Regions from separate parts of the Chroogloeocystis siderophila 5.2 s.c.1 genome, predicted to be linked through region 2. Evidence: riboswitches for the same ligand, from Rfam matches in the RefSeq annotation. Region 2 holds a riboswitch; each other region holds the start of a gene.
The links. A riboswitch is a leader RNA that binds a small molecule or an ion and turns the genes downstream of it on or off. The one in region 2 is predicted to bind cyclic di-AMP.
Positions count from the first base shown of each region.

Region 1: another riboswitch for cyclic di-AMP. It lies ahead of NIES1031_RS01055 (hypothetical protein); the one in region 2 lies ahead of NIES1031_RS18415 (universal stress protein).
Region 3: another riboswitch for cyclic di-AMP. It lies ahead of ntrB (nitrate ABC transporter permease); the one in region 2 lies ahead of NIES1031_RS18415 (universal stress protein).

Region 1 covers NZ_MRCC01000001.1:222,249-232,248, reverse strand. The annotation lists gene NIES1031_RS01080 (GNAT family N-acetyltransferase) at 1-349, shown strand, start outside; gene NIES1031_RS01075 (DUF6464 family protein) at 418-777, shown strand; gene fmt (methionyl-tRNA formyltransferase) at 756-1,766, opposite strand; gene NIES1031_RS01065 (hypothetical protein) at 2,118-2,987, shown strand; gene NIES1031_RS01060 (DUF937 domain-containing protein) at 3,102-3,653, opposite strand; gene NIES1031_RS01055 (hypothetical protein) at 4,039-4,239, opposite strand; cyclic di-AMP (ydaO/yuaA leader) riboswitch at 4,378-4,516, opposite strand; gene NIES1031_RS01050 (YcjF family protein) at 4,823-6,340, shown strand; gene dhaL (dihydroxyacetone kinase subunit DhaL) at 6,372-7,013, opposite strand; gene dhaK (dihydroxyacetone kinase subunit DhaK) at 7,013-8,161, opposite strand; gene NIES1031_RS01035 (hypothetical protein) at 8,174-8,689, opposite strand; gene NIES1031_RS01030 (histone deacetylase family protein) at 8,778-9,692, shown strand; gene gshA (glutamate--cysteine ligase) at 9,827-10,000, shown strand, end outside.
Region 2 covers NZ_MRCC01000016.1:115,978-125,977, reverse strand. The annotation lists gene NIES1031_RS18425 (hypothetical protein) at 1-530, opposite strand, end outside; gene NIES1031_RS18420 (tetratricopeptide repeat protein) at 692-1,384, opposite strand; gene NIES1031_RS26105 (hypothetical protein) at 1,393-1,521, shown strand; cyclic di-AMP (ydaO/yuaA leader) riboswitch at 1,570-1,712, shown strand; gene NIES1031_RS18415 (universal stress protein) at 1,814-2,482, shown strand; gene NIES1031_RS18410 (Dps family protein) at 2,550-3,092, opposite strand; gene NIES1031_RS18405 (helix-turn-helix domain-containing protein) at 3,179-3,865, opposite strand; gene NIES1031_RS18400 (Dps family protein) at 4,329-4,820, opposite strand; gene NIES1031_RS18395 (ParB N-terminal domain-containing protein) at 4,844-5,107, opposite strand; gene NIES1031_RS18390 (SpoIID/LytB domain-containing protein) at 5,281-7,044, shown strand; gene NIES1031_RS18385 (ferredoxin) at 7,124-7,423, opposite strand; gene NIES1031_RS18380 (Gfo/Idh/MocA family protein) at 7,696-8,685, shown strand; partial or broken gene NIES1031_RS18375 (winged helix-turn-helix domain-containing protein) at 8,899-9,204, opposite strand; gene NIES1031_RS18370 (serine/threonine-protein kinase) at 9,645-10,000, shown strand, end outside.
Region 3 covers NZ_MRCC01000014.1:46,257-56,256, reverse strand. The annotation lists gene NIES1031_RS16765 (pentapeptide repeat-containing protein) at 1-1,470, shown strand, start outside; gene NIES1031_RS16760 (GNAT family N-acetyltransferase) at 1,768-2,256, opposite strand; gene bchD (magnesium chelatase ATPase subunit D) at 2,324-4,336, opposite strand; gene NIES1031_RS16750 (sensor histidine kinase) at 4,449-5,672, opposite strand; cyclic di-AMP (ydaO/yuaA leader) riboswitch at 5,903-6,051, shown strand; gene ntrB (nitrate ABC transporter permease) at 6,159-6,995, shown strand; gene NIES1031_RS16740 (ABC transporter substrate-binding protein) at 7,027-8,439, shown strand; gene NIES1031_RS16735 (ABC transporter ATP-binding protein) at 8,458-9,306, shown strand; gene NIES1031_RS16730 (ArsB/NhaD family transporter) at 9,504-10,000, shown strand, end outside.

The sequences.
Region 1 (10,000 bases), on a different contig from region 2:
AACTCAAGCATTCATTGGTTGGTTCTACTTGCGTCCAGCCGTACACGCAGCTTACTTCAATTCTGCATTCGCCGATCGCGATGATATAGAGCTAGGATATCGCTTGCGCCAAGCAGCTTGGGGAAAAGGTTATGCTACAGAAGGAGCTAAAGCACTCATCAACAAAGGCTTTTCTGAGTTAGGAATGCAGCGTGTTTTTACCGTTGCTTTGGCTGTGAATGCGCCTTCGATTCGAGTTATGGAAAAAATAGGCTTAAAACGCGAAAAAAGACTATTTGATGAATTCGGTAACGATCTGGCGATCCACGCCCTCAATAAAGCTGAGTTTGAATCCTTAAGCTTACTCTAAACTTGCCACGCAAGCTGTGCGATCGCGATACCATCCAAATGTAGTTAGCATTACATTGAGCGGAGATTATGGAGCCAGATTCACTACCGACGGAGATCATTCTGACGCACCCACGTCAATCTTTGGGTAGCGTTAAGTTAGATTGGACACCCCAGCCAGGAAATTATCTCGACCTTGAAGGTAAAACTTACGCTGTACTAGAGCGCCGCCATCGCTATCATTTAAGATCGGGGCGCTATCGCTTACATAAAGTTGCAATATACGTGCAGTCAGCGCCACGTCCGAGTGAAAAAAGTCTTGTGGCTGGACGTTGGGTCATTGGCGATGCTAGCTGTCGCTACAATGCGCATTCTGAATTAATTCGCTGTGCGGTTAATCCCGAAGGACCATGCGATCGCTGTCGGTTTTATGAACCTGTTGAAGCGTAACTCCTCAGTTTTTCTCCTACTGTTAGACGACTACCGTTAGCAAAATCCCATCCTGATTGCGGACGTTTTCCTGCAAGTTGTACCTGTTGTAATAGTAATAATCCTTCCCCTGTTTGGATAATTGGTCCTATTCCCTTGGCAATGCTGACGACTTCACCAGTCACCGCCGGAGTTGACAAAGAAGACAAAGTGTGCTCTAGAAAGCTAAATTCTGGTAGTAACGACCAATAAGCAGCGCCAAGGGGAACCGTCGCAATGATTTTTAACGACTCGTCGCGAAAGTGCGTAACGCAGTTGGGGAAAAAGCCGCGCACTTGGTTATGTAATGCGATCGCAGATTTTGACCAATCTAGAAGGTAATCGTGCTTTTTAATTAACGGTGCATAAGTCGCTTGCGAGTCATCTTGCAGAATCGGTTGAATTTCTTGGCGTTCCCACTTAAACAGCGTTTCTATCAATAAATCTGCGCCTATTTCGGCAAGTCGTTGCGCTAAATCTTGCGCATTATCAAGTAGTTGAATCGGTGTATAGGCTTTGAGTAGCATTGCACCCGTATCCATACCCGCATCCATTAACATTGTTGTAATACCCGTCTCGGCTTCGCCATGATAAAGACACCACTGAATTGGCGCAGCACCTCGATACTTCGGCAAAATTGAGCCATGCACGTTAATACAACCTCTACGTGGTATATCTAAAATTTCTTGCGAAAGAATTTGCCCATAGGCAACAACAACAAAAACATCAACTGATAATTTTTGTAACTGTGCTAAAACTTCAGCATCTTTCTTAATGCGCTGCGGTTGCCATACAGGAATATTGTGCTGCATAGCCACAGATTTCACTGGCGAAGCACTTAACTGATTACCACGCCCGCGACGTTTATCCGGCTGCGTGACAACTGCAGACACTTCAATCGCTGGATGCTGCAATAATTTTTTTAACGTGGGTACTGCAAAATCAGGAGTACCAAAAAATACGACTTTCATTCAAAGCGACAAGCTAGGCGACTATCGGCTATCCTACCGCAGAGTTTTGCTCAGAAAGCAATTAGAGTTCATTGTAATCTCAAAATGTATAGGCTCTTGATTCAAGCCCCTGTATTTATATATGGGGTTTAAGCTAAAAGCTAATCGCTGGTTTTGACAAGGCACAGGTACAAGTGTTGTGACACTTTTATTTGTGAACTTCGATTGAACCAACGCAAGCTGTAGAAAAATTTAATTGAAATAGGTCTTCTCAGTTGCCTATTTCTCTTGTTATACCTGAAATAGCATACTGCCACATCGCCTACTTCAGGTGCTTCTGACCTCGCTACTGCCCTACCTAAAACTGTACAAATGCTACAAAACTTCTTCTCAGGATGGTTTTGCCCACAGCCACGCCTCAAGCTGTTAGTGGCTATGCTACTGACACCAGTGATCGCAGCTACGTCAATTCAAGCGGCGTCAGCCCAGTCGTTTGAAGCACTCACGTCTTCGTTAAGTCAATTGTCACCAGAAAAACAGGCTAGCGATCAGCCATCAGTATCTCTCGATCCATTAAATAGCCCTTATCCAATTCCTTGGAATTGGGTAATGAAAACTTACGAAGATGTTAGTTCGCAAGAAGGTTCGGGAGTGCGTTACTATCGCAGTCATTCGCTGCTTTCGCCTGATGGCGAGTATGCTGCTTACAGCCGCATTCAAATGCAAGTACAGCCAGAACTCTATCATAGTCAAGTCAGCAGTGTCATGTTTTTAGAAAACTTGCGCACTGGAAAGTTACAAGAAGTCAAAGCTTCATCTCCCTTAGCGCTGCATTTATTGATCCGTGGAGAATCAGCAGTACCAGGAATTATTTCAATTTTGTCTCCCATCGGTTGGTCAAAGTCGAGCGATCGCTTACTCGCGCGTCAATTTGAAGGTTTCTTTAATACTTCTGATGTGTCTGACTATGCTGTGATTTGGCATCGATACAAAAACCAAACAACAACACTTGCGCCAGCACAAACTTATCACGACCATGCCATGTCAATCCTACTCGGCTGGAGTCAAACTGACCCCGATCAAGTTGTCTTCCGAGTCGGTGAATTAGGTGATGAGCATTGGCAGATGTGGACAGTGGCAGAAAACGGTCAAACAACACCCGCAACAAGCATAGAACAACCTATTGTTTTCGGACTACAGCAAATGAAACTTTGGGCAGGCGAACAAATTGCTTCTCGATAGTATTACAGAGATCAGGGGTCAGGGTTCAGAGGTCAGAATAGTTCTAAACTCTCCTATTGTCCTAACCATCTTGACCACTGCTATAAAAGTGAGTATTGCTAATTGCTCAAGCGATTAAAAACGCGATTGACCAAGGTAACGTCCTGCAAGCTGTATAGCATCAGCAATATCTACCTCGCCATCGCCGTTGGCGTCTAAGAAAGTATCTAATACGGTATTTCGGTTATTAGTTTGAGTATTAGCAACTGGTGCATTTTGTACGCGGCTGCCGCTTTGCAATAGATTTAGCACAACAGGCACTAAAATAGGTAGCATTTGCACAATCATATTTGGATTCAAACCTGTGCGCTGTGCGGCAAATTGTGCGAGTTGTTGAATTTGACTTTGAGAAAACAACCCAGAAACCGCTTGCGGGTTTGGTGATGCACCGCTGTATTGATTGACAAACGCTTGTGTTTGGTCGTAACCATCTCTAGAACGCTTTTGCTGTAGTCCTGAGCGAACGTAATTACCTACAATCGACATTAACGATTGCATCGTCGATGGATTTGTGTGATAGCTATTGCTTAGCTGCTGTACTGTATTCAGAATGTTAACTAGCTGTCCAGAACTTGCTTGCTGCGAAGGATTATTGATTGCACCAAGAATTTGGTCAAAAAGTCCCATATGTCTATACTTATATCATGTATGACTTCAATTTTCCCTAGTCAACAAGCTGACGACCTCTAGCTAACAGTAGAAAATTTGCTCAAATCTGCGGTAACGTTCTTCCTTACTTTCTCCCCCTAATTGGGCTACGGTGTACACATAAATTTAGACTGGCGTCGCTCCAAGCTTTTTCACCCCCTTGCATCGGTGAAAGCGGGGTGAAACCCCAATCCCCACTACGTGAGGACACCGAGTCTCCTGTTGTAGGAACTGGCGTGGGCTGGGGGGCGGTTCGCCAGGGACTTTGCTAGATACCGACTATTTGTGTACACGGTAGCCATAATTAGGAAAGAGCGAGAGGGGCGAGAAGCCGCAAATTTGAATCAGTAAAATTGTACAGACACTATGACTCGGCTTGCATTAAAGATTTTGATCGGAGTCGAATGAGACGGTCAATACAGGCTTGACCATAGCTAATTGCCTCATCAAGCGTCTGAAAACAAAATGGTTCGCTGTAGTGATTTCCTTCTGGATCGGTGTAGTCTACGACGATACCGTTCAATTCTTGCTTTGCAAGTAAGATCCACTGTTTGTAGTAATTCATTATCCTTACCTCTGTTTACATGTAGCGACGGACGAGGTGGGCCGAAAGGTCAGCAGCTAACCCAAATTATTGATTAAGGGATACCTGCGAAGAGACCCTTAGGACAATTGCTTATATAAAATATAAAGCTAATGCCACAGGTACTCCTTCCATTGCCTACGAAGTTAGCTGACGGGCTAAGATTGGAAGGTATCTTTCTCTTATATAGAGATTCGCCCCGAACTTTGGTTCCTCCGTTCTTCAACGCAAGCGGTAGAAGATTAGGCTACCCACTAAACAACTGATCGCTAGTAGCAAATGGATACTTTATATCCATGGTAATAACTCATCAGCTATACCAAATATACTGGAATTGCTTTTGTTGCGCAATCATTTTTGTTGTAAATTGCTAGTGTAATATCTTGATACACAAAATTGAGTCAAGCTATAGCCTTAACCGCATCTAACTTTCAGAACTATATTAAATTTTTCTAAAGTTTCAAAACGCCTTGTTGTGATCGCCCTATTACCCCTGACGCAGTCAGGACAACAGCAAGCAGATTAAGATCAAAAGCATCTCCTGCGTTGTAGTGACTCTAAGACAATGCCTTTTCCACGCATCGTAATGCTGCTGATTGCCCTAATTGTTATCGTCGGGCTGTTGCTGTGGCTGTTTGCTAGCTTGTCACAGTTGTTATGGCAGTTGTCTTACACTTCGCCGTTCCTGGCGGATGTGCTGCTATTTCTGATTGTCGCCTTGGTTGTCTTGCTGATCGGTGTAGTTATCTACTACATCGCGATTGTCCAACGCGGTGAAAGGCGATCGCGACGACGGGCGCAACGGCAAATTCAAATTCCCGAAGACCGCACGGACGTTGCGGAGGAAAATCTGCGTGCAATCCAACAGCAATTGACACAAATTCAAGATGAAGTGGCGCGTCAAGCGTTACTCGCGCGATCGCAGGAAATTGAAGCAAGTTTATCGCGCGGTGCGTTGCGAGTCGTTGTCTTTGGAACAGGTTCAGCGGGCAAAACTTCACTCGTGAATGCGATCTTTGGGCGAATTGTCGGACAAGTCGCAGCACCAATGGGAACAACACAGGAAGGACAAACTTACAGCTTGCGGCTCAAAGGCATGGAACGCCGGATTTTGATTACGGATACGCCAGGAATTTTAGAAGCAGGAGTCGCCGGAACAGAACGCGAAAGACTCGCACGACAATTAGCTACTGAAGCTGACTTATTGTTGTTTGTTGTAGATAACGATTTACGGCGTTCGGAATACGAACCGTTGCAGACATTGGCAGAAATTGGCAAGCGATCGCTTTTAGTTTTGAATAAAACCGATTTATACACTGACATAGACCGCGAAACAATCCTCGCCCAACTGCGCGAACGAGTTAAAAACTTTATTGCACCAACGGATATTGTGGCGATCGCTGCGAATCCGCAACCTGTCGCGTTAGAAAATGGCGAAATTTTTCAGCCTGAACCAGATATTATGCCGTTACTGCGCCGCATGGCTGCGGTTTTACGTACTGAGGGTGAAGATTTAGTCGCAGACAATATCTTACTGCAATCGCAACGACTCGGCGAAGAGGCACGGCAGATTATTGATGCTCAGCGGCGTCGTCAAGCGGATCAGGTTGTAGACCGTTTTCAATGGATTAGTGCAGGTGTTGTCACAGTAACGCCGTTACCAGGTGTTGATTTACTCGCCACCGCAGCGGTGAATGCGCAAATGGTTGTCGAAATCGGGAGAATCTACGGCAGCGATTTGAATTTAGAACGCGGTAAAGAGTTGGCACTTTCTTTAGCAAAAACGCTTGCAAGTTTGGGGATTGTCAAAGGGGCAATTCAACTGTTATCAACAGCACTACAATTTCATGTTGCGACGTTTGTCGTTGGTCGTGCAATTCAAGGCGTGACTGCTGCGTATTTGACGCGAATTGCAGGTAAAAGTTTTATCGAGTATTTTCGTCACGATCAAGATTGGGGTGACGGTGGAATTACTGAGGTAGTACAGCGTCAATTTGAACTTAACCGCCGCGATGAGTTTATCAAAGCTTTCGTGCAAGAAGCGATCGCCCGCGTAATTAAACCGCTTAAAGTTGATTCGTAACTTGGTAATCGGTAATTGGCGTGTCTAGCCACTAATCACTCGTCATACCAAGGACTTCGGATAAACTTTTTAGCATCAAATATACAGATGTTGCCCCAGGATCTTGATGGTCGATGCTGCGATCGCCTAAGTAGCTGGCGCGACCTTTTTTTGCCAGCATGGGGATAGTTGCTTGCATTCCTTGTTCGGCGGCGGCGGTTGCTTGTTGAATTGCTTCTGAGGTTGTTTTACCTTGACCGATAGCTTGGGTAAAAGCCGTAACCGCAGGCGATAGCGCGTCAATCATTGTTTTATCACCAAGTTGCGCTTTGCCGCGTTGTAAGACGCCATCTAAGCCTGCTTGCAGTAAACTTGCCAAATCTTCGTTCGATAATTCTTGTTTTCCAGCAACAGCGGTACTCGCGCGTAAAAAGAAAGTGCCATACAATGGTCCACTCGCACCACCCACACTAGAAATAAGTGTTATACTAACTGTTTTCAAAACACTGCTGATATCTTGCTCTGCAAGTTTAGGTAACTGACTTGCGACTTTTTGAAATCCACGATCCATGTTGATACCATGATCGGCATCACCGATCGCCGCATCGAGTTGTGTCAAGTATTCTTTGTTCTGCGCGATCGCATCTGCGAATTGCTCTAACCATTGTAAGATCTGCTCTTTTGTCATCATCATCAACTTCCCCAGCGCCAGCTTGCTGTTTTTACGGGTGCATCCCAAAGGCGAATCATTTCATCGTCTAACCTTAGTAGCGTAATCGAACACCCTTGCATATCGAGCGATGTGATGTAAGAACCGATTAAGTTGCGGACAATTTGCCATCCTTGCTGCGCGCACAAATCGGCAAGTTGGCGATAAACAATGTACAGTTCAGCTAGCGGCGTACCACCCATACCGTTGACAAAAGCTAAAAGGCGATCGCCCTTTTCCCATTCAGGATTGGTTAATTGCACGTCAACAAATCCTCCTTTGCTTTCATCCCACTCGCGGACTGTGCGAGTATAGACAATATCCTCAAAAATTGACATTGCTAGCATCTCAGTAATCTCATCCGCCGACTTAATCGTCATTCTTTCGCGCCCTGGTTCGCCGTGAATGCCAATTCCCATTTCAATTTCGTCAGCATCTAATTCAAACGTCGGCTTCATGATTGCGGGTACAGTACATGAAGTTAAGGCGACTCCCATACTTCGCCCATTGAGATTAACTCGGCGACACAAATCGGCAATATCGGCTAAATCATATCCTTTTTCTGCCGCCGCACCACAAATTTTTTCGGCTAGTACCGTTGTTCCTACACCTCGCCGCCCTTGCGTGTACAAACTGTCTTTGACGGCAACATCATCATCGATTAAAATACTCAAAACTCGCAGATCTTCAGCACGCGCTAACTCGGTTGCCATCTCGAAGTTCATAACATCACCACTATAGTTTTTGACTATATAAAGAATTCCTGCACCACCATCAACTTGTTTTGCCGCTGCTAGCATTTGATCGGGCGTTGGCGAAGTAAAAACTTCACCAGGACAAGCAGCATCCAGCATTCCCCTACCAACAAACCCTGCGTGCAGTGGTTCGTGTCCGCTACCACCACCTGAAATTAGCGCAACTTTTCCTTGTACGGGTGCATCTGCACGATAGACAAACGTAGGCTCAAATTGTACTTTTAATAGATCAGAATGCGCCTTTGCCATTCCTATTAAACTCTCACGGACAAAATCTTCCGGTTGATTGATGAGTTTTTTCATTGTAGTGACTTCTGACAATGTAGCTTTGAGGCTGGTAATCGGTAATGCGTATCTATCCGTTAAAGAAGAAGACAAATCAAAACTCTTTTAGGGTAATTGTTCTTTTAGTTGGCTAAGACTATCAGGATTGAGCGTAATTTTTACTTCTAGTTGTTGATGATTATCTCGTAATGTGAGAATGTGGTTTTCGCCAACACGACGATACAGCCAGTGCGGATTTTTGACTTCAATTGTTTCATAATTTACCTCGCGTAAAGCTACACGGATAACGAGTTGTTTTTGCGATTGCGGGAAAATATATAACTGCTGTAGGTGTGTATCGAGTACCAACTGATGCGGTGTCGTGTTACGTGTTTGCGATGTATCAGGTTTTTGCCAGTAAAGCGTGATACCGCGAATTTCAGGATTTTTGATTTCAAAAACTTCATCAAAGCGTTGTGGTTCCCAGTCAAGTTGATCAACATCGCCAGCTTGGGGAATCATCCGCTGTGCCAGCGTAACTTGCTTATTTGCTAAGCTTGACCACCATTGTTGAATTACTGCAAAATTGTCAAGATTATCTGGTTTAGGGTTACCTTGCTGCCAAAGTATTTTACCTTCCATATGTCTTATCTCAGTTGCGATCACTTCTCTTTAGCAGAATACTTGATGCATGATTAGCTAAGGGCTAAAAGCTAATCGCTTGCTAAAGATGGATTTACCAATTATTTACCACCCTGACTACGTAGCACCTCTGCCCGAAGGTCATCGCTTTCCGATGCCTAAGTTTAGCCAACTCTATGAATTACTCATCGCAGATGGTGTAGCAGATCCTGGACAATTTCATACTCCCGTACAACCACTATCCGAATGGATCACATTAGTTCATACTCCAGATTACTTTCAAGCATATTGTACAGGGACACTCGATCCTAAAGCGCAACGCCGAATTGGCTTACCTTGGAGTTCGGCGTTAGTCAAGCGCACGTGTATTGCTGTCGGGGGAACAATTTTAACAGCTAAATTAGCCCTCAGTCACGGTTTAGCGTGCAATACTGCGGGTGGAACACATCATGCTTTTCCAAGCTATGGTTCGGGTTTTTGTATTTTTAACGATTTGGCGATCGCCACGCGTGTTTTACAACAGTTGCAACTCGTCAAAAAAGTATTGATTGTAGATTTGGATGTGCATCAAGGTGACGGGACAGCGTATATTTTTCAAGAGGATGCGAGTGTTTTTACGTTTTCGATGCACTGTGAAGTAAATTTTCCAGGAACTAAACAAAACAGTGACTTGGATGTTCCTTTACCTGTAGGAATGGAAGACGATGCTTATTTGCAAACGTTAGCGAATTACTTACCCGATTTACTTTCTCATGTTAAGCCAGATCTTGTGTTATACGATGCAGGTGTCGATCCGCACGCAGGCGATCGCTTGGGTAAATTAGCTTTAACTGACGCTGGTATTTATCGCCGCGAAATGCAAGTCTTAAGTACCTGTTTCGGTCGCGGTTATCCGGTAGCTTGTGTGATTGGTGGTGGTTATGCGGATGACTTTAACAGTTTAGTTTATCGCCATTCTTTACTGCACCGCGCCGCAAGTGAAGTTTATCGGCATTATCGCTAAGCAAAGTTACGAATTTTGAATTATCAATGAGTTAACTCAAAACTTTTCGGATGCTAACCTCTTGACGGATGCGTCGCAATAATTACAGATTTACACTGTAAGGTGTAAAAATATATCCAATTTGAGGAAATACCGTGCTGCTATCCAAAGGTTTTGAAGTCGAGATGTACACTGGTACACCCCAGGGTGATATTGTCGGTCTTTCAGACCAAATTGTAGCCGGTATAGATGGGTTTGTCCGCGAACCAGATAGCCGTAATGTCGAATACACAACGCCTCCACTAACGAAGTATGAAGATCTTCTGTGT
Region 2 (10,000 bases):
TTTGTGTCATTATGTTCTACGTCTGTCAATAAAAAGTTATTTAACGCAACTGGATTTCCTTTTCCTGCTTGCCAAACCAAACCATCAAATCCTGCATCAATTAACTTCTGTTGAAGTGGTATCATTATTTGATGGACTAAATCAGGTAATTCGCGTTTTCGCAGTCGAGTAAAAGGCTGAGATAGTGAAACGCTTCTACCATCAACAAATTCTGTATCGATTTGATATGCTTTTTGCTCTTGATTCCAATCAGTAGCGATCGCATCTGAGACTTTCAGTTGTGAATCAAACCAATACTCAACTAAAGCACCTAAAATTTTACGGCGGTAGTATGCACATTGAATGATATCTTCATTCCAAATATAAGGGTTAGGCGCTCCTAGAAAAACATAGTGAACCAATTTAGTGAGCTTGTCGCCTGCAAATATCTTTCTAGCAATGCTTTCATCTTGACTCTTGATCAGGAAAACCTGTCCAGATCTACCTGCACCAAGAAATTTTTCGTTCTCTGTTGTTTGTGCATCTACCATGCAAAGAATCCCTCTATAGGCGTATACTCTCAAAGCAATCTCAAATAGCGATCGCTCAGTCTAGTGGTATAAATCCAAACAGAATGACTGTTGTTTTAGCGAATTCTTACAGAGTATACGTCTTCTGGACTTGCTGGCATCTAACTTGAGAATAATCTACTTTATGCTACAGAAGGGTCATCATCTGACTTTAAGTCTCTTAACAGTTGTTCTAGCCGATAAGCTTGATCGAGGCGATTTTGGGCTTTAAAGATACTCAAAGCTTTTTCTAAGGATGCTAAAGCCTCGTCGCGTCTTCCCTGTTGCCAAAATGCTTGTCCCAAATGTGTCAAAGCTTCACCATACTCAGGATTAATTTCTAGTGCTTTTTGATACTCAGCGATTGCTTCTTGCCATCGACCTTGACGTGCTAAAACCATACCGATCGCATTATAAGCTAAGGCATAGCGCGAATTATGTTCAATTGCTTGTTGATAGGCAGCGATCGCTTCCTCGGCTTTTTCTTGACGAAACAGTACATTTCCCAGTTTGTAGTGCGCGACAGCATACTTTGGATATCTTTCAATTAACTTACGTAAAAGTTCCTCGGCTTCGGTAAATTTCGCTTGACTGTATAAAGCATCAGCAGCTTGAATGAATCGAGTTCGCTCCTCATCTCGGTTTTCGCCCATCTGCGCTAGCTGGAATTCTTGCTGAGTTGGCAATGCGGTTCGGCGTGCAATTACATTGCTGTGATTGTGATTTGTTGCAGATGTTTTAGCGAGCACCGTACGAGATGTACTAATAACTGTTAGACCGAGTGCTAAGTACCCGAAAGGTTTAATCCATGCAACTACTTTGAACTTATGGTTCATCGCATTAAATGCCTGAGGCGTTATCTTTTCATCTTAGATTTTTACCAATAATTTTAGAGTTTGTGCAATCAACTGAAGCGCGATCGCTCTTGTTGTTGATTGATGTCATGATTGATGATACGATCTACAAAGTTTGAGTAAGTCAGCCTAATCTAGATACTTCTTTTAAAGTAGTCACTTAACGCATTGAAAGAAAGCTAGAGCGGAGGAACCAAGTTATGGGGCGTATCTATTAAGCCTTAATTATCTAATCAGCCCAATTAAGGTAGAAGGACATCTCTCAGTCCTAGCCCGTCAGCTAACTTCGTAGGCATCGAGAGGAGACTGAAGAGTAAGCATTGTCACAATGTCTTGTATCTCATTCAGTGTCTGAGGCTCGTACTGCTCAGTTTTTTTGTACCTGCTTTTGACATAAGGTTATCTAAACGCATGAATATCAAGCCAATGCTCGCGCGTCTACAAAGCGCAATGGGTACGAATGCCATAGAAAGAATGATGTTGCTACCACCAGCATCGCATCGTCAAAATGCGATCACCACATCTGTTAACCTTGTTGTTGGTTATAACAGTTCTCCTAACAGTCAGACAGCTTTAGATTTGACACTATGGATTGCCCATCAAACTCGCTTAGCGACTCAAAAGCAAGTGACTGTTCGTGTAGTCTATGTTGCCGAAGAACACGCTCAGCGGCATCATTGTCCAACTTCTCCTGCCTTTGATATCAGCAGATTTTACAACGAGAAGCCTTTGCAGCAATCAGCCCAAATAGCATTTCAACCGGTAGCAAGTTCATCTCCTTGGAAAATAGCAATACAGCCGCGCATTACATCTCCCGATTTATTTGAACAAGCTGACCTGATTTTATGGCAAGCAAAAAGCCTTGCAGCAGAATGGCGAGGTTCGCTTGTGACTCATCTGCGATTTGGTGACGTCGCTCAAGAACTTAGAGCCGTTGTGGAGTCAGAAGATGCAGCTTTACTATTTTTAGGCTGCAACTCAGCAAATCACCCTATTGTTCAGCAACTTGGTAATGATTTTCCGTGCGCTGTTCTAGGTATGGACTTTGCCACAGGAAAGACACTTGCTTGCGTTCACTAAATAAGCAGTTGCTCCCCAGGCTTGGGGGCGAGGAGAGCAAATCATACTTCTGTTCAGCAACGCCCAATTATTTTACTTGAGCAGGAACTTTCATTTCAGCCTCAGGCTTAGAACCATCTGCTTTTAAAGATTCGCCTTCGATAAAGGAGCGTAACATCCATGCCATTTCTTCATGCTGCTCCATTAAGCCTGTAAGAAAGTCAGATGTACCTTCATCATGAAATTCTTCAGAACACTGATCAACGTGATCGCGTAGATTGCGGATAATTTGCTCGTGATCGTCTACTAGCTGAGCAACCATTTCAGTAGCTAGGGGAATATTGTCTTCTTGCTCTTTAATAGTAGAGTTTTCTAGAAAACCTTTTGCGGTACCGACAGGAAAACCACCTAATGCACGTACGCGCTCAGCGATCGCATCAATGTTTTCGGTTAAAGCTGTGTACTGCTCTTCCCAAATTTCGTGGAGTGAGCGAAATTGGGGACCAATGACATCCCAATGAAACTTTTTAGTTTTGATGAGAACTAGATACGCGTCAGATAAGTCGCGGTTAAGTAATTCAACTACACCCGCGCGTTGTTCGTCAGATAAACCAATATTGATCTTACGCATAATTCCTGGTTTTACTCTTCTTGTTCGTCCATACATAGTGGAACAAATCTCAGCCGAGAAGAACATCAGCCAAAGGGGAGATTGTTTCAAGGACTCCACGGGGCGACATAACTTACTTGCGCGCGCTTCAGTAATTTTTCTCCATGACGGTAGCCTGTGTAACGTACCTTAACGCGATCACCTGGCTGTGCAGTTCCTTCTAAGAGTTGATGTACTTGTGGGTCATATGGCAATTCTGCTCCTACAGGTGCGATCGCTTCGACTCCCCAAGATTGCAATAACTGTTCCACAGGTCGCATTAAAGGTAACAACCGCACAGCAGGTAATTGCGGATTTTCCTGCGCTTTTTGTGCTGCTGTTGGCCATTGCACCAACCAGGACTCAAGCTGTTGTAGACTTGATTGCTGAAACTCCTGCCATAAGTTTTCGCGCTGCTGTTCGAGTAAGTGCTGCAATCTTTGGTACTCTTGTTTTAATGTATCTGGCTGCTGTAGCATTGCCTGAGTACTTGCACTAGAAAAAGTATCTAATAACTCATCTAATGATACTTGTAGCACTTGCGAAAGCTTGAGCAGAGTTTCCACACGCATTTGCCCAACTTCGCCACGACGTAACTTGCGAATCTGTTGCGGCGAAACTTCCGCTGCATCAGCCAACGCTTTGAAACTCGATAAGCCTACCTGCTGCATTTGTGTTTGTAACGCAGCAGTAAGGTGATCGGAATCGGAAGTTAATTCTGGATTCCTACTTGAGGATTTGTCTTGTGCGTTCATAGCTTAATTGTCGCAACAATAAAGCCATATCAAAAAACACGGATGAGAAAACAACCTTAATCTTTAAACCTCCTGCGTATAGCAGTTTCGTTGAGGTAGTTAGGACATTGAACACGCCACGCGTAAGTTGAAACAGTCTTCCCACACTCTCTTCACTGTCCACTGTTAACTGATCTCTGCTATGAATGCGATCGCGAATGAATATCGCACCTAAATAAACAAAAAGGCATGCCCTACCCTCTCACAAATCTTGTTTTAGTGTCTGAAGGTAGGCTTTGCCTAGATAGCTCCGAAGGGAGTCGTAGGAAGAGTGCAATTCATGCAGGAGGTCTTATTAATTACTAAGGCTTCTTCCTTACAACAAATCATTTTGCGCCAAGATCTCCTCAAAGTCTCCCACTTGTGGGGATTAAAGGGGCAAAATCACCTTAACTAAAATCTAAGCTCAGACCTCTGAACCCTCTTACTGCTCTAACAAGCTGCGAAGCATCCAAGCATTCTTTTCGTGAACCTGCATCCGCTGCGTTAAAAGATCCGCCGTCGGCTCGTCGTTGACGCGCTCAACAACAGGGAAAATTGAACGTGCGGTGCGGACGACTGCTTCTTGACCTTCTACTAATAGCCGAATCATGTCTTCAGCTTTGGGAACACCCTTCGTCTCTGGAATCGAGCTTAGCTCGGCAAATTCGCTATAAGTTCCAGGTGCTGGATAGCCTAATGCGCGAATTCTTTCAGCAATTTCGTCTACCGCACTTGCTAACTCGGTGTATTCTTCTTCAAATAGTACGTGCAATGTTTGGAACATTGGACCTGTGACGTTCCAATGAAAATTATGCGTTTTGAGGTAGAGTGAGTAGCTGTCTGCAAGTAAACGTGAAAGCCCTTGCGCAATTTCTTTGCGATCTTCTTCGTTGATGCCAATGTTGACTGGCATGACTTTACTTTGAGTTTGCATACAATTCTCCTGAATGAATATTTTTAGGCTAAGTGCATTTTTAGTACAGCACGAGGGGCTTTGCGGACTCTAGCTAAAACCGTCTCTTTCCCCAATCGCTGACACGCTTCGTAGCGGTGACACCCTGAAAAACCATAGTACTGCCCATCAACTTCGAGGACATCAATCGGTTCTTGTTGTCCAATTTCTCGAATTGATGCCATTAAAGCAGCTACCTTGTTCGGATCGTTCTCGCGTGGCAGTGGACGTTTGATTTGATTGAGCGGAATTTCTCGTACCTTCACCATAAGCCTTGCTACCTCTTCATTGCTTATATATAAATCATACTCGTTATGACTTTAAGTTGCAAGTTTTTTGAAAAATCCTCAAAAAGGAACTAAAATAAGCCTCCACAGTCCTCGGAAATAAAGCTATTCTGAGAAAAATTACGCTACTAAAACGACCAGGCGAGGAAGCAGTGATGGCGACGCACACACAGAACAATGCAAAGCACGCGAAAGTTGAAGATGCCTGCTGTGTCAACTTATCAAATCGTCAACTTGCATTCGGTTGTGTTTCCTACAATTCGCACGTGTTAGCTTTTCTCGCGTTGTGGAAGCGAAATCAAAGCCAAGTACGCGCGCGCGTCTCTTTATGCGTGACAACGGTTGTTTTGTGCGGTACAGCAACTGGGGCGATCGCCGCGCCAGCATCTGAGCCAGAACTCAAAATTGGAGTCGTACAAAGATTTGGTGCTAAACCGACTGATGTTTTAAGTTTACAAGCAACTGCAGGCGATCGCTTGACAATTCAAACCAAAACCAAAGACAAGGAAAAAACGCTACAAGCAACCAACGTCAAGCTAGAAACCGTCATGGAACCGCTGCCTAAAGCAACTTTAGCCGAGCGAGTCGTGCTGAGTACGCACCGAAGTTTTGAAACGGCGGAACATAGTGCTAGACAGTGGCAAAAAATGGGTATTGAAGTTGAAATTGCGCAACCAGAACGGTGGCAAGTTTGGGCAAAGCGCGATGTTTACAATTCACCACTGCTGCGACGTTTCTTATTGTTGAGTTTACAGGTGAAGGGTAATCGCAATGCTTACCTCGATACTCAAGTATTGCAACAAGTACCGCAAGTCAATTTAGTCGTTGATGGTCAGCGCTACACCTATCAAGAAATCGACATTACAACGAACAAAAACTTAATTCAAGTCAGTGAGGGCAAAAATCAGCGCGATTTGCGGCTGTATGCAGGCAGAATGCGGCTACAACCAAATGCTTATGGCACTTATACATTAGTTAACGAAGTTCCGCTAGAAACTTATTTGCGGGGTGTCGTCCCGCACGAAATTGGAGCGAATGTGCCTTACTCGGCGGTAGAAGCCCAGGCAATTATTGCACGGACGTATGCCTTACGCAACTTACGTCGGTTTACGATTGATAACTACGAACTGTGTGCAGATACGCAGTGTCAAGTTTATAGAGGTTTAAGTGGTACGGTTCCGCTAGCCGATCGCGCGATCGCAGCGACGAAAGGAAAAGTACTAACATACAATAATCAACTGGTAGATGCGTTGTATTCTTCAACTACAGGCGGCGTTACGGCAGCGTTTAGCGATGTTTGGCAAGGAACAGATCGTCCTTACCTACAACCTGTTATCGATGCTGCTGGTAGTGTGTGGAACTTGTCGGGACAAAGCTTAGCTGAAGAAAAGAATTTTCAGCGCTTTATTGGTTTACAGCAAGGATTTAACGAAGCTGGCTGGAGTATGTTTCGTTGGCGCCAAGAAAGTAGTTTAGTCCAGATTACGCAAGATTTGCAGCGCTTTTTCAAGGCGAATAATAGCCCCTGGGCAAATCTGAAACAGATTTATCAGATGCAAGTCACTGAGCGATCGCCTAGTGGACGCATTCTGAAACTCGCAGTACAAACGGATATAGGAACAGTTGTTTTAGAAAAAGATGAAGTGCGTAGCGCGTTTGCTGCACCGCGCAGTACGCTATTTTATCTGCAACCACTCAATAAAGGCACAAACTCACTGTGGGGTTACGCTTTTGTGGGCGGCGGATTTGGACACGGTGTCGGTTTAAGTCAAACCGGTTCGCAGCGTTTAGCAAGGTTAGGTTGGTCAAGTGCGCGCATTTTGAATTTTTATTATCCTGGCACGCAAATTGAAACTTTGAGCGATCGCATTACCTTCTACTCGGATGAAGCTTTTTCAGCAGCTAACAAAACAAAATAAAGCAGGAACGTTTGGCGATTTAATCTCGTTCCTGCTTTATAAATCTGCTACATTGATCAACTGATCGGCATTACATCGATTAGTAGAGGTCTTCCTCTTTATGGGTTTCGATGGTGCAATCAGAAGTGGGGTAAGCCACACAGGTTAGTACGTAGCCAGCTTCGATTTGGTCATCGTCTAAGAAAGACTGGTCAGATTGATCGACTGAACCTGACACAAGTTTACCTGCACAGGTTGAGCAAGCACCCGCGCGGCAAGAATAAGGTAGGTCTAACCCTGCTTCTTCAGCAGCGTCTAGAATATATGTATCATCGTCAACTTCAATCGTTTGATTCAGTCCTTCAGACTCATTGATTAAAGTGACCTTGTAAGTTGCCATTCAACAGTCCTCTCTATTTGCAACGGCAGTATAAGATAAACTAAAGCAAACTTAGGGCTTTGCTTATCCGCAAAGTCCGGTATATTTGTGTTCACTTCATCTCTGATACTACGAGAAAAACCATAGCTTGTAACCCCCCATTACCCCCGATTTTGCAGGCGATTAGTAATGAAATTTAGTTATTTAATCCTAATTAGTTATTCTTATGAAAGAGGTGAGTGGTTAATGACGAGTGGCTAGTAGTTAGAGAGTAGTGAAGGGGAAGAACTAAGATGCGTGGGTTTGGTTATTCTGAAGAGCGTTTGGTACGTGTAGGGATTGTTGGTACTGGGTATGCGGCGAAATTGAGGGCGGAAACGTTTCAGAAAGATGAGCGATCGCAAGTTGTTGCCATTGTTGGTCATACACCAGAAAAAACGCAAGAGTTTGCCCAAACCTATCAAGCCGAGGCGTTAACATCTTGGGTGGACTTAGTACAAGCTGACATAGATTTAGTTGTTATATCAAATGTTAATAAAGAACACGGTGCGATCGCAACAGCAGCATTGCAAAATAATAAACACGTAGTAGTAGAATATCCGCTAGCACTCGATGTTACAGAAGCTGAAAATATTGTTACCTTGGCGCGCGATCGAGATAAAATGCTCCACGTTGAGCACATCGAACTACTCGGTGGCTTACACCAAGCGCTAAAGCAGAATTTACCGACAATTGGTGAAGTTTTTTACGCCCGCTACGCGACAGTGACACCTCAACATCCTGCGCCACACAAATGGACGTATCATAAAGACTTATTTGGTTTTCCCCTTATTGCAGCACTTTCGCGCTTACATCGCCTGACAGATTTATTTGGTGAAGTCGCATCAGTTCGTTGTCAAAATCGTCATTGGGGTGAAGGTGAGTTTTATCAAGCTTGTTTGTGTACGGCTCAACTTCAGTTTACGAGTGGTGTCATTGCTGATGTAACCTACGCTAAAGGCGAAACTTTATGGCAAGATGAACGCAAGTTTGAGATTCACGGCGAAAAAGGCGGGTTAATTTTTGAAGGTGATGCTGGTAAGTTAGTGCAAGCAGAACAAACAACATTGATTGAAGTCGGTTCGCGCCGTGGTTTATTTGCTAAAGATACAGAGATGGTGTTAAATCACTTGTTGACAAATACGGATATGTACGTGAGTCCAACTGCGAGTTTGTACACATTGAAAGTTGCAGATGCCGCAAGGCAATCGGCGGAAATAGGGCAAGCAGTAGTTATTTCGTAAAAGTATTTTGTATATGTGTACCTACGCGATCGCTTATCCTAGTCAGATTAGCGGCTCATTATGAGAAATTTTCTATTAAGAAAGCGAAACTAAGTAATTCTTCTAATGAAGATAATAACTGCGGCAGAACATGATTATCTATGGGAAGTAGGACTAAAGCACGATGAATGTTTTGACGATACCAATGGATTTGATGAGATTGGAAGATGCCTAACCTAGAGGATGTTCGTCCATGCACCGCACCTCGATTTCAGCGTTTGGATATCGAGCTTGAAGAAACTTGAGCCTCAAATTCAGTTTTTTCCAATTTTCTTGCTCTAGAAGGTCACTCTCCCCATGTTCTGGTCGCGGAACACGCAGTCTATATCTCATTTGTTGTAGATACTCCCACCCCCGATGGCGACTGATACGTTTTCCTGTCAGTTCACTTAACCAATCTGCTACCTTGCGACCATTCCACAACCCACCATCCGGTGCTTTGCCTTCCAGTACCTGCCACAGTTGCGCTTGTTGTACATCCTACTTTATCTAGTGTTGAGCTATAACGAGCTTTCAGGTCTTCACTGGAAAGATGGCGTTCTCGATGGGCTTTTCTTGTCATTTTTCCAGCTTAGCTTATCACTTGACTTTTTTCTGCCAATTTGGTAATAAACCATTTCACGAAATAAAAACTACACATCATTTCTCCTTTGCTCCCTATTTGTAGTAATTTCAAAATGAAATGGTATTAGTCCCTAATCCCTATTAGAGTACCAAACAAAGCCAACTTCTCAGTATAATCCCGCTTGGAGATTTCTTACAATTGAGGTTAAGTTTGTCTTGTAACTAGTCTGTGTAATGCTTTTCAGGTGCTGTTGTTTAGCTAACATATAAACCCAAGCAGCAGATTAATGTTCTTTATTACACAGCTAATACTGGCTAGTGCCATAAAACCCTATCACTGGTCGATTTAACTTCGTATGACAGATCCCAACATTGGTCGCTTAATTGCTCAGCGGTATCAACTTCAAGAACTCATTGGAACAGGAGCTATGGGTCAAGTTTATCTCGCCAATGACCTATTGTTGGGTGGTGTACCTGTTGCCATTAAATTTCTCGCGCTCTCGATTCAAAACAACAAAATTAGAGTACAGGAACGATTTGAACGCGAGGCTAAAACTTGCGCGCTTCTTGGTCAAAAAAGTATTCACATTGTCCGCGTCATGGACTACGGCGTAGACGAAAATCGAATTCCATATTATGTAATGGAATACTTGCAAGGAGAAAGTTTAAGTGAGATTGTCCGAATACAACCACTCACTTTGACACGGTTTTT
Region 3 (10,000 bases), on a different contig from region 2:
CAACAGCAAAATGTGCTTGTTAAGTATTTAACAGAATTAAAACGGCGCTTAGATAGCCTGAGTGAGCAGTTTGACAATCGACCAGAGCTACAGCAGATTACTAAACTGCAAGATGCATTAGCTAGACTACAAGAACTCAACCTAACCCAACCTAACACTTTTAGCTTAGCCTCCGATCTCAATAGCCAATTTATTCGTGACGACTTAGATACAGACGATCGCACCGATGAAGATACTGAACTAAATATCACCACTGAAGAATTTTGGCAGCGATATAATAATGGACAGCGTAATTTTTCCGGTTGTAATCTGGCACAAATTAATTTAAGTGGAGAATCTTTAAACGCGAGTGTCTGGAATTTTAGTCACGCTAACTTGGTACAGGCAAACTTAAGCAAAGCCAATCTTAGTTTAGTAAACTTAAGTCACGCCAATCTAAAAGATGCTCAACTTTCTGAAGCAGTATTAGAACAGACAAATTTAACTGAAGCAAACTTAGAAAATACAGATTTAAGACAAGCTATTTTCTCTAAAACTAAGCTAGAGCGAGCTAATTTAAGCGATGCTAATTTAAGTGGAGTCAACTTATCTTTTCAGGTAAAGCTTGAAGAAACTAACTTCAGGAGAGCAAATCTTAGTAAAGGGAATTTACAGAAAGCCAACCTCTATAAAGTTAATTTGCGCGAAGCGAATTTAAGTCGTGCTAATTTATTAGCTACTGATTTTACTGAAGCCAATCTTCAAAATGCGAACCTACGACAAGCAGTTTATGACTTTTCCACAATATTCCCTGAAGGTTTTGACTTAACAGCAGCAGAAGCTTATCTGATTGCTCCTAGTACTGTTTTATCAAAGGCTAATTTAGCAGGCTACGACCTCAAAGAGGTTAGTTTAACTAAGGCAGATTTACGAGAAACAAACTTTTATACGACGAATTTGAGTGGAGCAAACTTAAGTGAAGCCAACTGCAATCAAGCAAACTTCAGCGCGGCGAATCTCAGTGGTGCAATTATGCTGCAAACAAGCTTTTGTGCTGCTAATTTGAGTGAAGCTAACCTGAAATACGCAAATTTAATTGCAGCGAATCTCACTGAGGCAAACTTAAGTAGAGCAAGTTTAGAGGGAGCAAATTTTACAGCAGCTAACTTAAGTCATGCGAATTTGCAAAACACGTATCTTGACAAAATAAACTTGAGCGGTGCTACTTTGATACAAGCTAATTTAGTTGGGGTTGTGTTTCAAGGAAATCTTAGCGGAGCCAACTTGAGTGAAGCTAACCTATGTGGTGCAAACCTGAGTCAAGCTAATTTAAGTGCAGTGAATTTAGTATCAGTAGATTTGCGTGGCGCAGATTTAAGGAATACCAACTTAGAAAGAGCAAATCTTGCCAGTGCAAACTTGAGTGGAGCAAATCTAGAATCTGCGAGGCTAAGTGGCGCTACGATGCCCGATGGCAGTATACACGAATAAAGATAATTATCTATTGTTAGGTAATGGGAAAGCTTTTAGCACTTGGCAATTAGCATTTAGCTACAACAGACGCTAACAGCTAACCGAAGAGCGCTAATTGCTACTAATGACCAGTTATCAGCCATCAAGTTAAGTTGATTTTCACCTATAGCCCTAGTCAATAGAGTTAGGACATTATAGAAGCTCATAAACTGTCAACTATTGTTAGGTAATCGGGATGTTGCTTCTTATTCTCTCTAATCGCTAATTACTATTGCCTAGTTACCAGCTATCAAGTTGAGTTGATTTTTACTTATTTTACTGAGTAGCGATCACCGCTTGCTCGCGAGCATTCCCCTGATACTGCATAATCGTCACTGTTAAAAAAGGAATTAGGACTGCGGCTAACTGCGAAATCCCAAACTTGAGTTTAAGGCTTTGGGGTAAGGCTTGCCAGGAGATTGGCACAAAACCAAAGCGAGTGTAGTACAAAGCTAATCTGTTACCAACACATTCTAAGTAAAGCGGCTGCGTTGCTTGCGCAATCAAATGGTTAATTAAATAACTTCCCAAACCGCGATCGCGCCAAGCGGGTGAGACGACTAAACTACCCAGTTCTTGTACTGTATTGAAGTTGCGTAACTGTCCACAAGCGACAATTTTTTGATGACACTCAATCACCCAAAACTGCGACCAATTTAATTGAGTTGGATCGAGTTTAGCGCTTAGCACCAATTTCCGAATCGCCCATAGGTCATTTTTAGCGGCTGGGCGTACAGAACATCCTGGTGGCAATTCCTGTTGCACTGTCAATCAACTACTAATATAGGTAAGGAATGCCTTACCCCTCTTGGTTTGCTCTTATTGTCTCATGTCAGCGAGACTTCAAACTTGATATTGCATTCTTCGTCATGGTGGCGATCGCTTGATCGGTTGCCTTTGGTAAGTGATAGTACTTTCCTCCGGCTTTTTGCGCCAGTTCTTTGGCAAATCCTGTCGAAATAAACTTACTTTCGGTATCAATTACAAGAAGCTGCATTCCTAAGGCGCGAATCCGCGCAGCAATATCTAGCAATTCGCCTTTAATATCAGGTTTTTCGCCTTCGATCTGGGGTTCACCCAGCGATCGTGACAAAGAAATATTAGCGCGTCCATCGGTAATTGCTACAATAACAACCTGACCGATATCGCCAGACATTTGGGCATTTGTTCCGGCGCGAACAGCTTGTGTTAAACCATGCGCTAGCGGCGAACCACCTCCACACGGCAATCGTTCGAGTCTTCTTCGGGCTGCGGCGATCGAACGCGTTGGCGGTAGTAGTACTTCTGCTTGTTCGCCTCGGAAGGGAATCAAAGCAACTTGATCGCGATTTTCATACGCCTCGGTGAGTAAGCGCATCACCGCACCTTTTGCGGCTTGCATTCGGTTGAGTGCCATTGAACCAGAAGCATCGACGACAAACACAACTAACGCCCCAGCTTTGCGCACTAACCGCTTGGCGCGAATATCGCCTTGTTCGACAATGACTTTGCGATTTGGTTGGCGTTCGTGACGCGCTTTTTGATAGGGGGCGGCGGCGCGGAGTGTCGCATCAACGGCAATACGGCGCACTTTACCTTTCGGTAACATTGGCTTAACATATCGCCCGCGATCTTCCGAGAAAATGACGCTGCGGCTACCAGCTTTACCCTGGCGTTTAGCCATTTGCGCAAAATACAGCACGCTTGGATCGAGAATCACGCCTTCCGGATCAAATACAAATTCTTCAGGAATACTCGGTGGTGTTTGCTCTTGTTCCTCTTCGTCTTCTTCTTGTTCTTCTTGTTCGTCTTGCGGTTGTTCGGATTGATCTTGCGGTGGTGGCGGTGGTGGCGGTGGTGTTTCCTCTTCGGGAGGTATTTGTATCATCGTTGCGCGGGGAACGATAACCAATTCCACCGCCCGACGTAAATCTTCGGCGCTGACTGTGGTGCGTCCATCGAGTGCAGCTGCGGCTTTGGCGACGCGGAGAGCAAATAATTCTGCGCGATGTCCTTGCACTCCGGCGCGGATGGCTTCATCAACGAGATAAGCGATTTGCTCGTGGCTGATGCGAACATCTTTTAACCATTCTCGCGCTAGGATAATTTGCGTTTTGAGACTATCGATGTCTTCGCTGTATTGCTGGAGAAATTCTTGAGGCGATCGCGCATAAGAAATTGCTTGTTCGACGGCTTGAACGCGTTCGTCGATTCCTAGGACTTCATCTGCTGAAAGTGCGATCGCAATACGATCAAGGAGGTGTTCGCGGAGTGCGCCTTCTTCGGGGTTGTAGGTAGCAATAAAGAGTGGTTGACAAGGATGCTGAAAACTAATGCCTTCGCGTTCGATTTGGTTACGTCCTTCGGTTAAAACGGTTAGTAGCTGGTTGCTGATGTTGTCATCGAGCAAATTAATTTCATCGACGTAGAGAACGCCACGATGCGCTTGGGCAAGTAATCCTGGTTGAAAAACGGTTTCTCCTTGTTTGACTGACTGTTCAACATCAACTGAGCCTAATAGCCTGTCTTCGGTGACGCCTAAAGGAATTTGGATAAACGGCGCGGGAATAACTTCGGTTTCTACTTGTGTGCGATCGCAGATGTCTCTTAACTGATCGTCCCATTCTTCGGGGCGGTTAGGATCGCAGTTACACATCGAACTTTTGACGATTTCAATTGGGGGTAATAGTGCGTGCAGGGCGCGTGCCATCACTGATTTTGCCGTACCCCGACGACCTGCGATCGCGACTCCTCCCAAGCCTGGATCGACGGCTGCGAGTAGCAGTGCTAATTTTATGGCTTCTTGACCAACAACAGCGGTTAAGGGAAATGCTGTCACAGTTGAGGAGGTGTTGAGTACAGGCATTGTTTTTACTAAAGAGGGATCGGAGGTTAGAGGTCAGAGGTCAGGGGTATTTTATAATATGGGAATGCTTATATCTTGCACATCTTTGCGCAGATTAAAACACTCAACAGTACTATTTTGACGTTGATCTCTGATCCCCGACTTCTGAACTCTCATTTACTTCCATTGGTAAGATTACCGTGAATGTTGAACCGATTCCAAGTTGGGAAACAAGTTTGATTTCGCCTTGCAAAAGTTTAACTAAGCGAGTCACGATTGCGAGTCCTAACCCAGTGCTGTCTGGTAGATGTGATTCTGGAATGTCGCTAACGCGGTAGTAGGGGTCAAAAATTCTTGATTGATCTTCGGGGGCGATACCAATTCCGGTATCGCTGACGGCGATCGCCCATTTGTCTTCTAGTGTATAACATTTGATGGTTATACTTCCTGCGGGGGTGTAACGAATGGCATTGCTTACCAAATTTGTAACAATTTGCTGAAAACGTAACGCGTCTGTGATGACTTGTTTCGGAGCGTTTGCTAAGTCTACAGCGATCTGCAAATTTTTTTCTTGCGCCATCGGTTGTAGCATATCTAGCACATCTTGGATAACGACGCACGTGTCGGTTGGTGCAGGATGAAGTGTCATTTTCCCTGCTTCATACCGCGATATTTCTAGCGCATCATTAATTAGGCGCAGCAAATGTCTACCATTGCGCAATACGCGTTCGATATGTTCAATGTTTTTATAGTTATCTTTGACTTCGGTTTTGTTTTGTAGGCGGATAAATAAATCGGAATAACCAATGATTGAGGTTAAAGGATTTTTGAGTTCATGGGCAAGGTGTGAGAAGTTTTCTTGATTTGCCCGAATTAAGCGTGTCAGTTCTTGATTGTGTAGTGTTAACTGCGATTGGAGTTGCTGTAATTCGCGTAGGCGCTCATCTACATAACTTTGAAAACAACGCGCGATCGCATCATCGACAACTGCATCTATGAGGCGAAAAACTCGAATAACTTCTGTTGACAAGACTTGCTGTAAATCTGGTTCTAATGCTGAGAAAATTGCTCGTCTTAGTAAACGATACTCGCGGGCAATTTCCAGTGGGTCAAAACCTTCTTCCGCACGGTGAATGCCGTGTACTAAACTTGCCTCAATTAGGGTTTGAAGATCATCCTCTGTCGTTTTTGATAGCACTGTAGCCATAGCTTTGAGGACATAAGGTACGTGATTGCGTATTGCTGTGTAGCACATACCTTCAGTACTTTCAATCTGCCGATCTCGGCGTACAGCTTCTACCCAGTTTTCAATGATTGTGTCACTTTTATCAAGCAATATCTGGCTAAAATCAAACATTTTGGCAGTATTTAGAACAGCACGAAGCAAGTCTACTTGTCTTAACTTAGTGTAATTGTGAAGCGATCGCCCACTGAATTATTGACGCGAGCCTGATTCATGCTTTGTGGCAATCGTACAGCGCAGTGCTAGAAGCGATCGCAACTTTATAAAGTTCACCCTGAAAATCCTTAAGACGTAACGAATCTTGATATTGTGGCACCCCTGTGCTATGGTAGTAAAAATTATCATGAGTAAGTCAGCCTAATCTAGACTTTTGCCTTGTAAGGAAAGTCTAGAGCGGAGGAACCAAAGTTTTGGGGCGTATCTGTTAAGTGCAGAGGGATAACTCTCTATCCTAGCCCGTCAGCTAACTTCGTAGGCATTGAGAGGAGACTGAAGAGTTAGCATTCCTATTACTACTAATAGTTTGCTCTCGTCAGTATTCCTAGGTAGTAAAGCACATAGTTTTTTGTGCCTGCTTTTAATCCTGAGGGGAGTTTAATAGTGTTTAACCTGATTGCTGTTTTAGCAGTTGCAGGACAGAGTACCTGGAAAAAAGTACGACCTATTGTAGTGCGGGATGCTGTTCTACTTCCTGCTGCTGGTTTCTTAGGAGTGATTATTCTGTGGTGGTTTATTGCCACTTTCTTAACCAACTTAATGCCTACCCCAGTTGAGGCACTCATTGCCAATTTAGACTACATTTTGAACCCATTTTACCGACGGGGACCTGGAAATTTAGGACTTGGTTGGTTATTACTGGCAAGTTTAAGACGGGTATTAATTGGTTTTGGACTAGGTGCTTTAGTCGCCATACCGATTGGTTTTCTGATTGGGATGTCTAAACAAGCCTTGCTAGCCCTCAATCCTTTAATTCAAATTTTCAAACCTGTATCGCCACTCGCATGGCTACCTATTTCGCTTGCTATCTTTAATTTAGCCGATCCCTCTGCTATTTTTGTCATCTTCATCACTTCACTATGGCCCACAATTATCAATACAGCTTTGGGAGTTTCTAGCGTTAATAAAGACTATATCGATGTAGCGCGAGTGCTGGAAATGCCGCGTTGGCGACAGATTACCAAAATTATCTTACCTGCGAGTTTACCTTACATTTTTACAGGTTTAAGAATCAGTCTCGGCATTGCATGGCTCGTAATTGTTGCAGTAGAAATGCTTACAGGTGGTGTTGGTATTGGCTTTTTTGTTTGGGATGAATGGAGTCGCCTCAATTTAAGTTCAGTCTTCCTAGCTGTATTAGTTATTGGCTTAACAGGATTGGTGCTTGATTATGCTGTGGGCAATATTCAGGAATTGGTAACGCATCGCCCGAAAAGTTAAGAACTATTAATATTGACTACTAATTGCTGATATGAATTATACCGACAAGAACTATTGGAGTCGGCGAAGCTTTCTCTTAGGAATGGGTGCGACAGCAGGTAGTGCGGCATTATCTGCGTGTGCTATTAATGCTAATCGCGCACCTCAAGGACTATCTACTGCTGCTTTGGCAGTGGAACAAGTCGTCGATCCACAAACATTAGAAAAACCTAACCTTACTGTAGGATACGTCCCTGTCAATGATTGTGCACCGTTTGCGGTGGCATGGGAAAAAGGGTTTTTTCGCAAATATGGTTTAAATGTCACACTTAGTCGTGAGGCAAGCTGGGGTACATCTCGCGATGGCATTATTTTTGGTCGCCTTGATGCTTCTCCTGTGGTATGTGGCGCTGTCACAAATGCCCGTATAGGTGCAGAAGGTGCGCGTCATGCACCCTTGTGTGCTGCGATGACAATTCACCGTCACGGTAACGCAATGACGATGAATCAAGCAATGTGGGAATCAGGCTTGCGTCCTTGGCAGGAGTATAACCGTAATTTAGCTGAGTTTGGGCAAGATTTTCGTCGCTATTTTCAGAATTTGCCAGCAGAACAAAAAGTTTGGGCTGTTGTACTGAGTTCGGCAATTTATGAGTACTTTGTGCGTTATTTAGCCGCAGCAGCAGGAGTCGATCCCGACGCAGAGTTTCGCATCATTATTGTTCCTCCGCCACAGATGGTAGTCAATATGCGGATTGGTGCGATGCAAGCTTATATGGTGGCAGAACCTTGGAATACACGGGCAATTACTGGAAATGAAGGTATTGGCTTTACTTTTGCCCAAGGAAAAGAGATTTGGCAAGGACACCCAGACAGACTGCTAGCTGTGATGGAGTCCTTCATCGAGGAAAATCCTAAGACTTATCGATCGCTTGTCAAAGCTATGATCGAAGCCTGTCAGTATTGCAGCAATCCTAACAATCGAGAAGAAGTTGCCGAAATTATTACAAATAAGTCTTTTACTGGTGCCAAGCTGAATTTAACTCGCGCAGCAATTGTCGGCGAATACAATTACGGCGGTTTTGATAACCAAAAAAGAATTGCGCGATCGCCTGATACAACTATTTTCTTTGATTTACCGCCGAACCTTGCTCAAATTCCCAACGATCACTCAACTTTCATGTGGCAATCAGAAAGCATTTGGTTGATGACGCAAGCAGCACGTTGGGGACAAATCAAATCAATTCCTCAAAATGCTGAAGAAGTAGCGCGAAAAGCATGGAGGACAGATCTTTACCGTGAAATTGCCGCAGAAATGGGCATTAAGTGTCCCAAAGATGATTTCAAAATTGTACCTGCTGCCAAGTTCATTGATAATAATGCTTTTGACCCCAGCGATCCAGTAGGGTATCTCAATAGTTTTGAAATCCGCGCTAATCGTCCTAAATCTTTCTTTTTATCTTAAAAGCAATTACTCATTTTTATGGAGGTTTTTCAGGTGAAATCTACTTCTTATCAGACTGATCATCGCGAAGAAAACTTCAGTCACAGCGGTTTTTTAGAAGTTGAAAACTTAGTCAAATCTTACCCTACTGACCGAGGTGAATTTGTTGTTTTGGATGGTATCAATTTAACTATCAACGAAGATGAATTTATTTCTGTAATTGGTCACTCAGGTTGTGGTAAATCCACGCTTCTTAAAATTGTCGCTGGTTTAGAAAAGTCTACTTATGGTTCTGTACGTCTCGATGGTAGAGAAATACACAAACCTGGTGCTGAGCGAATGATGGTATTTCAGCAGTATTCGTTGCTACCGTGGCTAACAGTCCGAGAAAATATTCGCTTGGCTGTAGATGAAGTTTTAAAAAAGGCTTCACATGCTGAAAAAATTAGCATAGTCAATGAACATCTAGCGATGGTCAATTTGACAGCAGCAGCTGACAAATATCCTGATGAGATCTCTGGGGGTATGAAACAGCGTGTTGGAATTGCTAGGGCTTTAGCAACTCGCCCAAAAATGTTACTTATGGATGAACCTTTTGGGGCGTTGGATGCTTTAACACGTGGTAAGCTGCAACGTCAGGTATTAGATATTTGGGAACACAATCGACAAGCTGTGTTGATGATTACCCATGATGTTGATGAAGCAATTTATATGTCAGATCGAATTGTTTTAATGACTAATGGACCAGCTGCTAAAATTGGGGAAATTATCGATGTACCCTTTTCTCACCCGCGCGATCGCGTTGCTATGCGTAACTCCAAAGAATATTACGAGATCCGTAATCACGCACTCAACTTCCTAGAACGCTATTTTTCTCAAGACGAATAAGATAGCACTGTTACATAGATTGTAAATTCTCTTTTCTTCATGTACTTTGAGTGTTTTGTAGTTTGTTTCCCAAAAAATCTATCCGAAAATCATGATAATTTGATACAACATATAAGCAGCTAAACTCTATTTAGACGATACTTGAATTTAGTTTTTCCTAACATTTCTGTTATACTTAATTTACCTGAGACAAGGCGATGGCAAGCTGGCAAGCAATCTTTAGCTCAATAATATTTATTAGTGTAATTGTCTTAATTATGACAGAAAAAATGCACCTAACTATTGCAGCGTTTTTAGGTGCACTGCTGCTAGTTTTTGCCAACATCATGACATTGGCAGAAGCTGTTACTTATATTGCCAGAAGCTACTCAACACTAGCATTATTTTTTGGAGTAATGGTATTAGTCAGAGCTTTTGAACCAACAAAAGTGTTTGACTATCTCGCTACTCAAATAGTTATCTTAGCTAAAGGACAAGGTAAACGCCTTTTACTCGGAATCGTTGCAATTACAACTCCTATTTGTGCAGTATTACCGAATGCTACGACAGTGATGCTATTAGCACCGCTGATTCCTCCAATTGCTGAGGATGTAGGAGTTAATTTTGTTCCTTTGTTGATTTTGATGGTATTTGTTGCGAATAGTGCGGGTTTATTAACGTTGGTAGGAGATCCAGCAACATTTATTGTTGGCGA